2 linked regions of the Luteolibacter flavescens genome follow. The main gene of each other region encodes a partner of the protein of the gene in region 2 in a complex. Links are inferred from orthologs where the notes say so. Each region holds a gene or a part of one and is shown on either strand. Other genes may lie near its edges.

Region 1 (7,381 bases), on a different replicon or contig from region 2:
TCCTCGCGGTTGGCGGAGGTGGGGCCGAGGTTGAGCACGGCGGCCGAGTGCTCCCCGCTGTCGAGCGGATCGGCGGTGCCGATGGGGGTGCAGCAGGGCAGGGCGAGAGCGATGAGCGCGAGCCCGGGCGCCAGGCTTGGGGAATGGGCGGGCATTTCCTGCTGATTCGTCGGCGGGTGTGACATCGGTGAAGATCCCGTCACTTCGGCTGTTCGCGGCGGGCGGCGGGGTCGGCTTCCTTGGCGCGGCCGCGGTTCCAGAGGCCGTCCTTCCAGCTTGCGGAGAGGGCGGGGCATCCGGCCAAGGCGCGCGCGGCATCCGGGCCGCCCTCGCGCTGGTGCATGATGCGGTTGCAGCGGGCGAGCGTCCACTCCGGGTGCGGGCGCTCTTGGAGCTGGAAGGCGTCCCCGGCGGCCACCTCGCCGTGGCGCAGCACGCGGAAGTAGAATCCGGTGCGGCCATTCCGCTCCACCTGCACGGCGAGGTCCTTCACGTGCCAGCGGCGCGCGAGCTTCCAGCACGGCTGCCGCGGCTGGGAGACCTGGACGATGGCGGTGCCGATGGCGAAGGTGTCGCCGATGCAGACCTCCTCCTCCACCAGCCCGCGGGTGGTGAGATTTTCGCCGAAGGCTCCGGTGGGCAGGCCCTCCAGGTCCTCGATCGTATTCCAGTGCGCGTAGTGCTCGGAGGGATAGACGCAGACGGCCTTGTCCACGCCGCCGTGGACGCGCGTGTCCGCCACCTCGTCCCCGCGGAAGCCGAGGTAGCCCAGCCACTGCGGGCCCTCGTGCGCCACCTTGTAGAAGCCGGTGCGCCAGTCCTTGTCCCACCACTCGCCGCTGCCGCCGCCTGGCACGTCCGTGGCGGGGCCGTAGTGCAGCGCGAGCACGTCCATGGTCGCGGGGGATGTCATGGGAATGGCGGTGGCGGTCGTGGTCATGGGGCAGCCTCCTCTCCGGCGGCGTAGTGGGTGTCGAGCTCGCGGAGCTGCTCGATGATGCCGGCGAGCCTCTGCCCGCGCGGCGAGAGATCGTATTCCACCCGGGCGGGCAGGCCGGGATACTCCGTGCGCTCAGCCAGCCCGTGCTCCAGCAGCTTCTTCAGCCGCTCCGCCAGCACCTTCGCCGAGATGCCGGGGATGAAGCGCTCCAGCGCCCCGGGGCGCTTCACGCCGCGCGCGATGGCCGCCACCACGGCCACGGCCCACTTGCAGCCCACCACCTCCTCCAGGCTCCGGTAGCGGTTCCGGTCGTCCAGCGAGAGATAGGCAGGGGCGGTCCTCACCGGGGCATCCTGCGGCATGTCGGCCGGGGGTGTCACCCGGGCACTTTCCGGTGGGGTCCCTCCCGAATCCTGCCCGATTTCCCGATTCATCGCGGGTGCTTTCCTACGTCACGGCAACCCGCCGCATCAAACGCAAAACCAACCGAACCAACAACCAACCAATCGAAGCGATGAAACAACACGCCACCTTCTACCACGCCGGCTGCCCCGTCTGTGTCGATGCCGAGCAATCCCTGGCCGCCTCGCTGGACCCCGCTCGCTTCGACGTGGAAATCGTCCACCTCGGCGAGTCCCCCGGCCGCCTGGGCGAGGCCGAGCAGGCCGGTGTGAAAAGCGTCCCCGCCATCGTGCTCGGCGGGTCCGTCTATCACATCAATCACGGAGCCGACCTCAGCGCGCTGAAGTGAGTGCAGTGAGCCCATGACATGACAGGATAGCGTGGAGTCCTCCGGCGAGCGGGTGCTTTCCGGAGGACTCCCGCGCGCTCACTCGGACCCGCTCTCAAATCCGCCCTCGTCCGTCACGCTGATCCGGTCGATATCGATCCGGGCTCCCATCCACCCGCCGAGATCGAAGGCATCTGCCTCCACGGTGGCGTGATCGCGCCAGGTATCGAGGCTCGTGTATTCACCGCGGAAAACCAACATCGCAGAGCCATCGGGCAGGGGCTCCATCTGCGGCGCTTCCCCACGGTAGAAGCGGATTTTCCCATGGGGATCGTGCACCACCCGGGTGACTTCGGGGAAGCGGAACTCCAGCCTCGTCGCCCTTTCTCCCCCTGCCACCCTCGGTAGCGGGCGCACCGGGTCCGACAGCAGCGGGAGCGTGGCCTCATTCCCGGCGATGGTGATGACGGCTGTAGAGAGCGATGCCGTTGCGATGAAAAGCCCGCGCACCGGTGCCCGCATGCCATATCTGCCCATCACCCCGCGGATGAGTATCGGAAGGGTAAGGAGGAGGGGCAGCGGCAGCACGGCGATCAGGAGGGCACCGACGATCATCCCCCGCATCGCGATCATCATGCCCAGTATCCCCGTGACGGCCATCAGGGGCGGGAGCGCCAGGCTGGCCTGCGCCATCGGGGTCATCGGCGTCCGTTTCATGAAGAGGGGATCTGGAGTGGCATGGCGGGCACCTTGATGAAAGAAGGGTGAATTTTCCGGCGGGCTCCCCTCATTTCCCGGCCCGCGGGGCTCATCGCGTCGTATCATCACTTGGCACTTGGAAGTTTCCCCGGGTCGCCTCACCTTCCGCCGCGTGCGACGTGGCCAGCAGAGTGATGTATTGAAGATCCTTGCCTATGTGGCCGCCACCCTCGTCCTCGCCGCGATCATTTCCCCGTGGCTCTATCAGCTCGGGAAGGGCCTGGCGGAGGTCACTGCGGACAAGCAGACGAACAAGGCAATCGACGCCCTGGCCAAGGCGGCGGGCCGTGCCGAATTCCCGCGCTTCTTCGACCGCGCGATGATGCTCTCCGCTCTGGTGCTCATCTTCCCGCTCACCGCCTGGCTGCGTCTCGGTCGTGCGCCCGGCAGCTACCGGGATACGCCTTGGTCGCTGCGCCTGCCGGACAATGTGATCTCGTCCGATCTCGGCCAGCCGCTCCGGCGGAATCCGCAGGGCTGGCTACAATTCGGCACCGGCTTCATCATCGCCGCCGGGCTGCTGCTGCTCTCGGGCTGGCTCATGCTGCAGGCCGGCTGCTTCATGTGGAAGGACGCCGAGGCTTCCACCCGCGGCGCGGCGAATCTTTTCCAGCAGCCCATCGACTGGGCGAAGTCCTTCAAGAAAGTGGTCCCCGGCGCTCTGATCGTCTCGCTCATCGAGGAGGTCCTCTTCCGCGGCGTGCTGCTCGGCATCTTCCTGCGAGCCATGCGGGCAACGCCCGCGGTCATCGCCCTCTCGCTGCTTTTCGCCTTCGTCCACTTCCTGGAGCCCTCGCCCTATGTGCGGGTGCCGGATCCGGAGTCGTCCTCGGCGGGCTTTTACCTGCTCGGCCAGATCTTCGCCCGCTTCGCGAATCCTCTGGAGCTGGTCTCCGGCCTCACGGTGCTCTTCGCCGTCGGTCTGGTGCTCGCCTACGCCCGCATCCGCACCGCCTCGCTGTGGCTGCCCATAGGCCTGCACTTCGGCTGGGTGGTCGGCTTTGGCATCTTCAAGTCCGCCACCTGGGCGGTCGGCGGCCTGCCGGAGATCACCCGCTGGTTCGTCGGCACCACCCTGCGCGAGGGCCTCCTGCCGCTGTCCGTGGTGGCTGTCACCGGCGTGCTGGTCCACATCATGACCCGCGTGCCGGAACCGCCCGCGAGCTATCGCAGCTAGCCGGATAGGAAAAGCTCACCCGCCATGGGCACGCCGCATATCGTCAGCAGCGCCGCATGGCGAGGGTGGGGGAGGCGGGTGCTGGACATGGTCTATCCCGGCCGCTGCCACCACTGCGCCGCCGGCTTGCCCGCCGGTCGCTCGCTCTGCGATGCCTGCGCGGCCGAGCTGCCCTCCCTGCGCGAGCCCTTTTGCCTGAAGTGCGGCGAGGAATTCGAAGGCCACGCGGCGTCCCTCGACGATTGCCCGAACTGCCGCGGGGAAAAGCTCGCCTTCGACTTCGCCCGGCCCGCCTTGCCCCATCACCCGCGCCTGCTGGAAATGATCCACGGGCTGAAATACGGTCGCCACATCGAACTGGGGGAAGAGCTCGCCCGCCTCGCCGCCCGCTCCTTCCAGGACGATCCCCGGCTCTCCCCCGCGCTCGCGGAGCGCTGGCCGCTCGTCCCCGTGCCGCTCCACCGGCGGCGGCTGCTCTGGCGACACTTCAATCAGGCCGAGGAAATCGCCCGCCCGCTCGCCGCGCTTACCGGCCTGCCGATGTGCCGCGCCATCGCCCGCACCCGCCCGACCGACAGCCAGACCAGCCTGACGCGCGCCCAGCGGCTGCAGAATCTCCGCGGGGCCTTCGACCTCTCCCGGGAGGGTGGCCGCAGCCTCGCCGCTGGAGTGCCGTCCGGCGCGATCATCGTGGACGATGTTTTCACCACCGGGGCCACCACCAGCGAGTGCGCCCGCGTTTTGAGGAAGGCGGGCATTCAAAAGGTGGTTGTCGTCACCGTCATGCGCGGCTAGCGTCGCCGCCTCCCGCACGGCAGCGAGCCGGGCGAAAGCCGCCAGCAAGAAAGAACGAATCTCCATGGGCATCTTCAACAAGCCACCTCTCCGCGGCGCACGCGGTCGCGACAGCATGCCCGAGGGCCTCTGGACGAAGTGCCCGGACTGCGGGGCCATGCTTCACACGCTGGAGCTGAAGCAGTTTCACCAGACCTGCCACCACTGCGGCCACCACTTCCGCATGGATGCCATGGACCGCATCGCCCTGCTCGCCGACGAGGGCACCTTCGAGGAAACCGACCAGGATCTCGTCTCCGCAAACCCGCTCGGCTTCGCGAACTACCGCGAGAAGATCGAGGGCATGCGCGCGAAGACCGGCATGAATGACGCCGTCGTCACCGGCCGCCTTGCCATCGGTGGCCAGCCCGCCGTCATCGCCGTCATGGATTTCAAGTTCTTCGCCGGGTCCATGGGCTCCGTCGTCGGGGAAAAGATCACCCGCGCCATCGAGCTGGCCATCGTGGAAAAGCGCGGCGTCATCATCGTCTCCGCCTCCTCCGGCGCCCGCATGCAGGAGGGCATGCTCTCGCTCATGCAGATGGCGAAGACCTGTGGCGCGCTCGCCCGTCTCTCCGAGGCCGGCCTGCCCTACATCTCCCTGCTCACCGACCCCACCACGGGCGGTGTCACCGCGTCCTTCGCCACCATCGGCGACATCAATCTCGCCGAGCCGAAGTGCATGATCGGCTTCGCCGGCCCGCGCGTCGTGAAGGAAACGACCCACCAGAACCTGCCTCCCGGCTTCCAGACCGCCGAGTTCATGCTCGATCACGGCCTCGTGGACGCCATCGTCCCGCGGGACAAGCTGCGCGACAAGCTCGCCCAGCTCCTGTCCTTCATGATGCCCGCCGCCTGATGGCGGGGGAGTGGACGGCGGCTGCTCTGCGTGGTAGAGGTTTCCCATGAGCGAAAAGCCGCAGGCCCTGTTGGATGCCGTGCTGTCCCTCGACCCCGAGGCCCGGCGCTGGTTGGCAGAGGCCTTGTGGGAAAGCTTTGATGATGACGAAGCGGTTCTGCAAGAACTGGACACCCGTTGGAACTCCTTGGGAGAGAATCCTGATTCTTGGGTCAGCCATGACGAGGTGGTGAAGCTCTTGAAGCGGAGATGATTTACTCTCAGGGCCAAGGGCCCGGCCATCCCTCAGCCCGGGCCATCGGCCCGGGTATGGATCGCCGCACCGTCGGCGGCCTAAAGGGCCGCGATAGGGGAAGTCGCCGCCTCACCATTCACGTCGCTTCCCACCCCGGCGATGCCTCTTCTCTCCATCGGCACTTATCGCCCCCATAGGTGATCCCTCGCCCCTCGTTCCGCCAATCGGCCTACCTCTTCGCCTAGGATCATGATTTCGCTAAACCAAACGGCCTCACGGGACCGTTATTGAGCCATCACCAGATCCATGAAGTTCCGTCCCCTGATTCTACTGCCCTTGGCAGCCGCCCCATTGCTCGCAGACGTCCCGGAAGCCAAGGTCGAGACCGGGCACTCCGCGTCCGATGCCGGATTCAAGTTCGACTCCATCCTCCCTCCGGCCACGAATGACGCCGCCACCGGCGCGAAATTCACCGTCGTCTCCGGCACCATGGACCCGAATTCCGGCGGCCTCGCCGTGCTGAATGACGGCAAGATCCCGAGCGGCGACGACGAGCCGCGCGCCAATTTCTTCTTCGCAGGCCAGGGCGGCCGTCTCGCCCTCGACCTCGGCAAGGACGTCGATATCGCCTCGCTCGCCACCTACTCGTGGCACAGCGGCGAGCGCTCCGCGCAGAACTACAAGCTTTACGCCGCAGCCGGTGACGCGAAGGCCCCCGCCGCAGGCGAGGACCCGGCCACCGTCGGCTGGGTGGAAGTCGCCACCGTCCAGACGCCCGCCGACCGCACCGGCCAGCACGGCGTGACCATCTCCTCGAAGAAGGAAGGCGCGCTCGGCAAGTACCGCCACCTCCTCTTCGACATCAAGCCGAACCAGGACCCGCGCGGCTTCGGCAATACCTTCTTCAGCGAGATCGACGTCGTCGAAGCCGGCGGCCCCGAGCTCACCCGCTACAAGGCCCCGGAGAAGCAGCTCACCACCTTCGAGACCGAAGGCGGCGAGTTCAAGATCATCCTCGACTCCACCGCCAGCCCGGACCTCCTGCCATGGTTCAAGGAAAAGGCCATCCCCGCCCTGCAGGAGTGGTACCCGAAGGTCGCCCACCTCATCGTCATCCCGGGCAAGACCCCTGAAGCGCCGAAGACCTTCCGCATCGAGCTCCGCGAAGGCCAGATCATCCCCGGCCGCGATGGCATCCCGGGCTACGCCAGCGGCGAGCAGATCGTCGTCAGCTCGAAGTTCATGCGCGACCAGAAGGACGGCGAGGCCCTCGGCTGCCTGATCCACGAGATGGTCCACATCGTCCAGTTCGGCTCCGGCAAGCGCGCCGCCCGCGGCGTGCCGGTCTGGTTCTTCGAGGGCGCCACGGACTACATCCGCTGGTACCTCTTCGAGCCCGAGCGGAATGGCACCGTCATCCGCAATCCCGACGCGGTGAAGTACGACGACAGCTACCGCACCACCGCGAACTTCATGGAGTGGGTCATGCGCACCTACACCAAGGACCTCATCCAGAAGGCCCACATCGCCATCCATGAAGGCTACTCGAAGGACCTCTGGCAGACCTGGACCGGCAAGCCCGTCGAGGAGCTGGAAAAGGAGTGGAAGGAAGACCTCCGCAAGCGCCTCGAGAAGAAGTGATCTGATTTGATCCATCGGGCCACCGGATTCCCGGCCTGACCGACAAGGCATCTGACATCTCCAGCCCGGCGGGAAGCGCACCCAGCGCCAGTCCCGCCGGGCTTTTTGTTTCCCCGCGCTCCTCTCCCTCCTCACCCACCATCCATAGTCGTAGTGCTGACACCACGGGGGCCACGGATGAGGCCTGCCATCAGAAGCTCCGGTTT
Region 2 (5,412 bases):
TGCCCCCAGCCGCGCATGGTCCCTTGGTTCTTCACCGTGGAGTCCCCGGCGATCCAGAGCGTGGGCAGGCCCGATGAGGGAGCTTCCTTTTTCGCCTGCGAGTCGTCCACAACGGGACGCTCGTCATCGGCGACGAGCAGCCCCAGCGGCGCGGCGAAGAATATGCCGAGGATGTGGCGTCGGGTCACAAGGGCAGGTTAGCCGGAAAGCCGCGCCCGGCCATTGCCCCGAAAGGGTGAGCGATGGCCGCACCACCCGCGCCCCACGCCTCAAGGCCGCACGCGCAAGGTGCGGACCGGCTTCGACTGATACTCGCGCAGCGAGTCGACGCAGGCATCGACGAGTCCTTCGTCCAGTGCGTGGACATCCTGGCCGACGCCCGCATCGCGGAGCAGCAGCACGGTAAGCTCGCCGCCCAAGTGCTCGCGGAATTCCTCAAGACCCTGATGCACCAGACGGCGTCCATTCGCGTCGCGCAGGTCCAGCGCCTCGTGCCACAGCGGGAGCTTCAGGCTGGAGATCACCTCGATCACCCGCTCGGCCACGCATTCGCGCAGCAGGCCGCAACGTCCGGAGTAGAGGGTGTCCAGCGCGAGGCCGATCGCCACGGCGTGGGCATGGCTCACGGAGAAGCCGGAGAGCTGCTCCAGCTTGTGCGCGGCCCAGTGGCCGAAGTCGAGCGGTCGGCTGCTGCCGGTCTCGAAAGGATCGCCGCCTTGGGCGATGTGAGTGGCGTGGAGCAGCGCGGACTTCTCTACGCACTCCTCGAGCGCGGCAGGCACCAGGGCGGCGAGGTCATCGACGTGCTTCTCGATCCACTCGAAAAGGCTGCCGTCTTTCACCAGCGCCACCTTCACCGCCTCGATCAGGCCGGCGCGGCAGGTTTCCTCATCTTGGCTGACGAGGAAGGTGAAATCATTGATCACCGCGAAGGGCACGGCGAAGGCACCGATCCAGTTCTTCTTGCCGAAGCCGTTGATCGCGCACTTCACGCCCACGCCGCTGTCGTCCTGCGAGAGGGTGGTGGTGGGGAAGCGCACCAGCCGCACGCCACGATGGGCGGTGGCCACGGCGTAGCCAACGGCATCCAGAAAGGCACCGCCACCGATGACGATGACGTAGGAGTGACGGTCGATGTGTTCGCGGTCGATCAGGCCCCAGACGCGGCGCACCAGCGCATCGTCCGCCTTCACGGCCTCGCCACCGGGTAGGACGTGCAGGCCGCGCCAGTCGAAGCCGAGGTCGGCGAAGTAGGTCTCGATGCGGCGGGTCAGCTCCGGCCACGCCTGCGCGACGCTTTCCTCGATGGTGACCAGCACGCGACGGCCTCCGCCTTCGGTGAGGATTTCGCCTAACAATGCATTGCCCGGCGCGAAGGCATCGCGCGTGAAGCACACGCGGTGCTTGAAGGTGACGGGGATTTGGAAATCGTGGCGCGACATCGTTCGTGACGGGTGAAAGGTGCCCTCGTTACGGCGACAAGCCAACCATTCTTATCCCATGATCGAACCGGAAACCTTGTTTGAAACCCGTTGGCTTGGAGTTTATCGCATTGGCCACTGGGACTTCACGAAACGGCCGAATGCCGACGCGGCGGTTGGAATTCTGGCCGTTACGCCCGACGACGAGATCGTGCTGATCGAGCAATTCCGCATCCCGGTGCAGCGGAAGGTAATCGAAATTCCCGCCGGATTGGTGGGCGACGAGGACGATTTCCGCGGTGAAGAACTCTCCGCGACCGCAGGCAGGGAGCTGCTGGAAGAGACCGGGTATCGCGCGGGCAAGATCGAGCCGCTGCTGGCATCGCCGACTTCCGCGGGGATGACGTCCGAGCTCAGCCACCTCTTCTACGCCACCGATCTGGTGAAGGAAGGCGACGGCGGTGGCACCGAGCATGAGGACATCAAGGTGCACCTCGTGCCGCGCGCCGAGCTGCGGACCTGGCTGAAGGCGAAGGAAGAAGAGGGCTACCTGCTCGACTTCAAGATCCACGCCTGCCTGTGGGCGGCGGGGATCTGACCACGGTGGCCGCGGCTTCCAGCCGCCGGTCTCTCCTCAATGGCCGTGGCAACCTGCCATCGGCCATCATCTCCATTTGAAAGGCTCGCGGCAAGTTGCCGCGGCCATGATCACTTGCCTTCCCACTCGCCGAAGGCGCGGAACTTGGCGTAGCGGGCATCCAGGAGTTGCTCGGTGCTGAGCTTCGCCAGGTCGTGCAGGTTAGCAAGAATGGCGGACTGCAGGGCGGCAGCGGTGCCGGCGTGGTCGTGATGGGCTCCGCCGTGGGGTTCGGTGATGACGCCGTCGATCAGGCCGAGCTTCAGCAGGTCAGGAGCGGCCAGCTTCATCGCCTCGGCAGCATCGGGAGCGTGCTTGCGGTGCTTCCAGAGGATGGCGGCACAACCCTCGGGACTGATCACCGAGTAGTAGGCGTTTTCCATCATGAGGACGCGATCGGCCACGCCGATGCCGAGCGCTCCGCCGGAGCCGCCTTCACCGAGGACGATGGCGATGACCGGCACCTTCAGCAGCATCATCTCGCGGAGATTGTAGGCGATCGCTTCGGCGATGTTCCGCTCCTCCGCACCGATGCCCGGGTAGGCTCCGGGGGTATCGATGAGGGCGATGACCGGCAGGCCGAATTTCTCGGCGAGCTTCATCAGGCGCATCGCCTTGCGATAGCCTTCCGGGTGGGCGCTGCCGAAGTTGCGATGGAGATTTTCCTTGGTGTTCCGGCCCTTCTGGTGGCCGAGCACGACCACGCGGCGACCGCCAATGCGGGCGAAGCCGCCGGGCATCGAATGATCATCGCCGATGTGCCGGTCACCGTGCAGCTCGCAGAAGTCGGTGAAGGCGTGGGCGATGTAGTCGAGCATGAATGGCCGTTGGGTATGACGGGCGATCTGCACGCGCTGCCAGGGAGTCAGGTTTTCGTAAATCGACCGGCGGGTTTCAGCCAGCTTGGCCTCCATGCTGGCGATATCGGCCGACATGTCGATATTCTGTGATGCCGCCTTGGCGCGGAGTTTCTCCACCTCGCGTTCAAGCTCGGCGATGGGCTTTTCGAATTCCAGCAGTTGCATTCGTCGGGAAAATTGAAAGGGGCGGGTGGCGGACGGGGGGAGACTACGGTCCGGTGACGCGGATTTCCACCTCATTCCCGGGGCGGAGGAGCAAGGCAAGCTCTTCCGCATCCTCGACGGAGAGAATGAAGCCCGGCCCGGCGGGGCGGCGGTCGTCATCATCATCGTCGTCGTCCTTGTCCTCACGGTGGAAGGAGCGGATCTGCAGCGGGGTCTTATCGAGGGAAAAGACCTTCTCTGACTCGCGATAGTCCCTCATGTCGGGCGACACGCGGCGATCCCCGGCGATCCCGGCCTTCGAGGTGATTTTCGTGACCTGCGCCGACTTGTGCGAGCCGACGTCGGCGGAGAGCAGGGGATACTCCTTGATGAACTGGCCGCCCTTCCACAGGGAGAGCGACTTGCGGCCCGGCTCGACGAGCACGCGCAGGTCCAGCGGCATGACCACGAGTTCCTCCCCGGGATGGAGTCCCTTGAGGTCCATCAGCCCGTTCAGGTAGACGATGCAGTCGAGGGACGTATTGTGCTTCATCGCGATGCCCGTGTAGGACTCGCCGGGACGCACGATGTGGATGGCCTTGTCCTCCATGTGGGCGGCGGAGAGCAGGTCATCGAGATTCATTTCGCCGACGATGCGGCGGGCCTCCGGGGCCGCCTTCGAGCGCGGGTAGGTATTGACCACCGTCCTCAGGCGCTCGCGGGCTTCGGGGAGCTTGTCGATGGCGATCAGCTCCGCGGCTTTTTCGAAGATCTTCGCGCCGGGGTCGATCTCCGGCAGATCCGCATTCGCCACAGGCAGCGAGACCATCGGCTTCGGGTCGAACTGAACCGGCACCAGCTTGGTGAAAATCCCGTCGATAGGCTCGTTCTGGACATGCCACACCAGCAAGCCGGTGAAAACGGTGACCCCAAGGACCACCACGCCAGCCACCAGTTTGATCAAAGTCCAGAGACGCATCCTTGGCGGGTTCTATCAAATCAGGCCGCGCCTGTGGAGATCGAAACGATTGATCGGCAGGGATTGCCGGATCATCTCGAAGGCGAACTTGAAAATGGACACCTCCCAGGCGTCATCCACGCCCTCGATGATGGCCTGGGCTGGGTTTCCGATGCGGCGGGCGTCTTCCAGCACGCGATCGCGGACGGCGTCCATGGTGTCGTGGACGATTTCCTCGTTCACCTTGCCGCTGCGGAAGCGGAAGCCGTAGCGGAGGAAGGCGAGGTCCTTGCCCTCGGCCTTCAGCTTTTCGATCAGGGCGTCCATACGCTCGCGGGCCTTGTCGCCAAAGCCCTCGAGCTCGATCTCCGCCATCGACTCGGGCCGGAGGATTCGCGGGCGCATCGCCTCCACCTCGCCCGTGCGCAGGCGCACCTCACCGGTCCGGTCCATCAGCTCGCTGAGGAGCAGGAACTCGAAGCGGGTGTCGCCGAAGGTATCGATCCGACGATCCGGCTCCAGCAGGACGCGGGTCGTTTCCAGAGCGTATTGGATGTTGTCGGGCGAGTGCATCGGGCGGCGGCAGCGTCCGCGATATCCGGCGAAGTGCAAAAAAAAGGCAGACTCACCAGGGAGTCCGCCCTTTCGGGGTAAAGCGCGAGAGCTCGGATTAGCTCTGGGCCTTGATGTAGGTCACCACATCGCCCACGGACTGGAGCTTTTCGGCTTCTTCGTCCGGCACTTCGATTTCGAACTCTTCTTCGAAGGCCATCACCAGTTCGACCGTATCAAGGGAGTCGGCACCGAGGTCTTCGATGAACTTGGCCTCCAGGGTCACCTGATCGGCGTTAACGCCGAGCTGGTCGACGATGATGTCCTTCACTCGGTCTTCGATGCTCTTTTCAGACATTTGGATGTGCTTGGTAGTTGAAGCTGTGCGGGAGGGCTTACCGATCCTGCCGGACCTTGGCAACCCCGAAAAACGTCGCGTCGCGGGACGCTCAAGCGCCCGGTGTGGCTGGCTTTGCGGGCTCTTCCACCTCGGTCACGTACTCGATCAGTTCTCCGGAAAACTTTTCTTTCAAACGGCGCATCAGCCGCTCGGCGGGCTCGTCGTCTTCCTTCTTGAATCCACCGTAGGTCAGGCCGTCGATGCGGAGCTTCTTCTCGCCGCCGGAGGGGGTTTTCGCCCAGGCAAAGGCGAGGCCTTTCGTGTCCCACTTGCGCAGGTCGAGGCGGGCGAGATCGGCGAAGGCGAACTTGCCGCCGGATGCGGGGTAGAAGCCCTCGTCGTCGATGACCATCTTGCGGCCCAGCGTGCGCAGAAGCACGGCGGCGGCCCCGGCCGTCAGCACGAGGCAGATCCAGAAGACCACCCACTGCTCTTGCACC

What was found.
Region 1: the proteins of OKA04_RS23945 (region 2) and accD are in contact, whole or in part, in a solved structure (PDB 8UXZ), measured with the Escherichia coli proteins. The link is inferred for Luteolibacter flavescens from one-to-one orthologs.

The regions. Positions count from the first base shown.
Region 1 is NZ_JAPDDS010000008.1:228,714-236,094, reverse strand. Bases 3,510-6,382 are described here. They hold accD (acetyl-CoA carboxylase, carboxyltransferase subunit beta), read left to right. Parts: upstream 3,510-4,465; coding sequence 4,466-5,299; downstream 5,300-6,382. Other genes in these bases: OKA04_RS15650 (basic secretory protein-like protein), read left to right, coding at 5,841-6,382; OKA04_RS15655 (addiction module protein), read left to right, coding at 5,346-5,552; OKA04_RS15665 (ComF family protein), read left to right, coding at 3,631-4,401; OKA04_RS15670 (CPBP family intramembrane glutamic endopeptidase), read left to right, coding at 3,510-3,606. Outside these bases: OKA04_RS15695 (hypothetical protein), read right to left, coding at 1-155; OKA04_RS15690 (MOSC domain-containing protein), read right to left, coding at 200-940; OKA04_RS15685 (winged helix-turn-helix transcriptional regulator), read right to left, coding at 937-1,320; OKA04_RS15680 (thioredoxin domain-containing protein), read left to right, coding at 1,455-1,691; OKA04_RS15675 (hypothetical protein), read right to left, coding at 1,770-2,387; more of OKA04_RS15670, read left to right, coding at 2,506-3,509; more of OKA04_RS15650, read left to right, coding at 6,383-7,175.
Region 2 is NZ_JAPDDS010000024.1:84-5,495, forward strand. The notes cover bases 1,107-4,091. They hold OKA04_RS23945 (acetyl-CoA carboxylase carboxyltransferase subunit alpha), read right to left. Parts: upstream 3,084-4,091; coding sequence 2,130-3,083; downstream 1,107-2,129. Other genes in these bases: OKA04_RS23935 (3-dehydroquinate synthase), read right to left, coding at 1,107-1,442; OKA04_RS23940 (NUDIX hydrolase), read left to right, coding at 1,501-2,019; OKA04_RS23950 (LysM peptidoglycan-binding domain-containing protein), read right to left, coding at 3,127-4,041; OKA04_RS23955 (hypothetical protein), read right to left, coding at 4,057-4,091. Also shown: more of OKA04_RS23935, read right to left, coding at 270-1,106; more of OKA04_RS23955, read right to left, coding at 4,092-4,593; OKA04_RS23960 (acyl carrier protein), read right to left, coding at 4,691-4,930; OKA04_RS23965 (hypothetical protein), read right to left, coding at 5,022-5,412. UniProt on the Escherichia coli protein: Component of the acetyl coenzyme A carboxylase (ACC) complex. First, biotin carboxylase catalyzes the carboxylation of biotin on its carrier protein (BCCP) and then the CO(2) group is transferred by the carboxyltransferase to acetyl-CoA to form malonyl-CoA.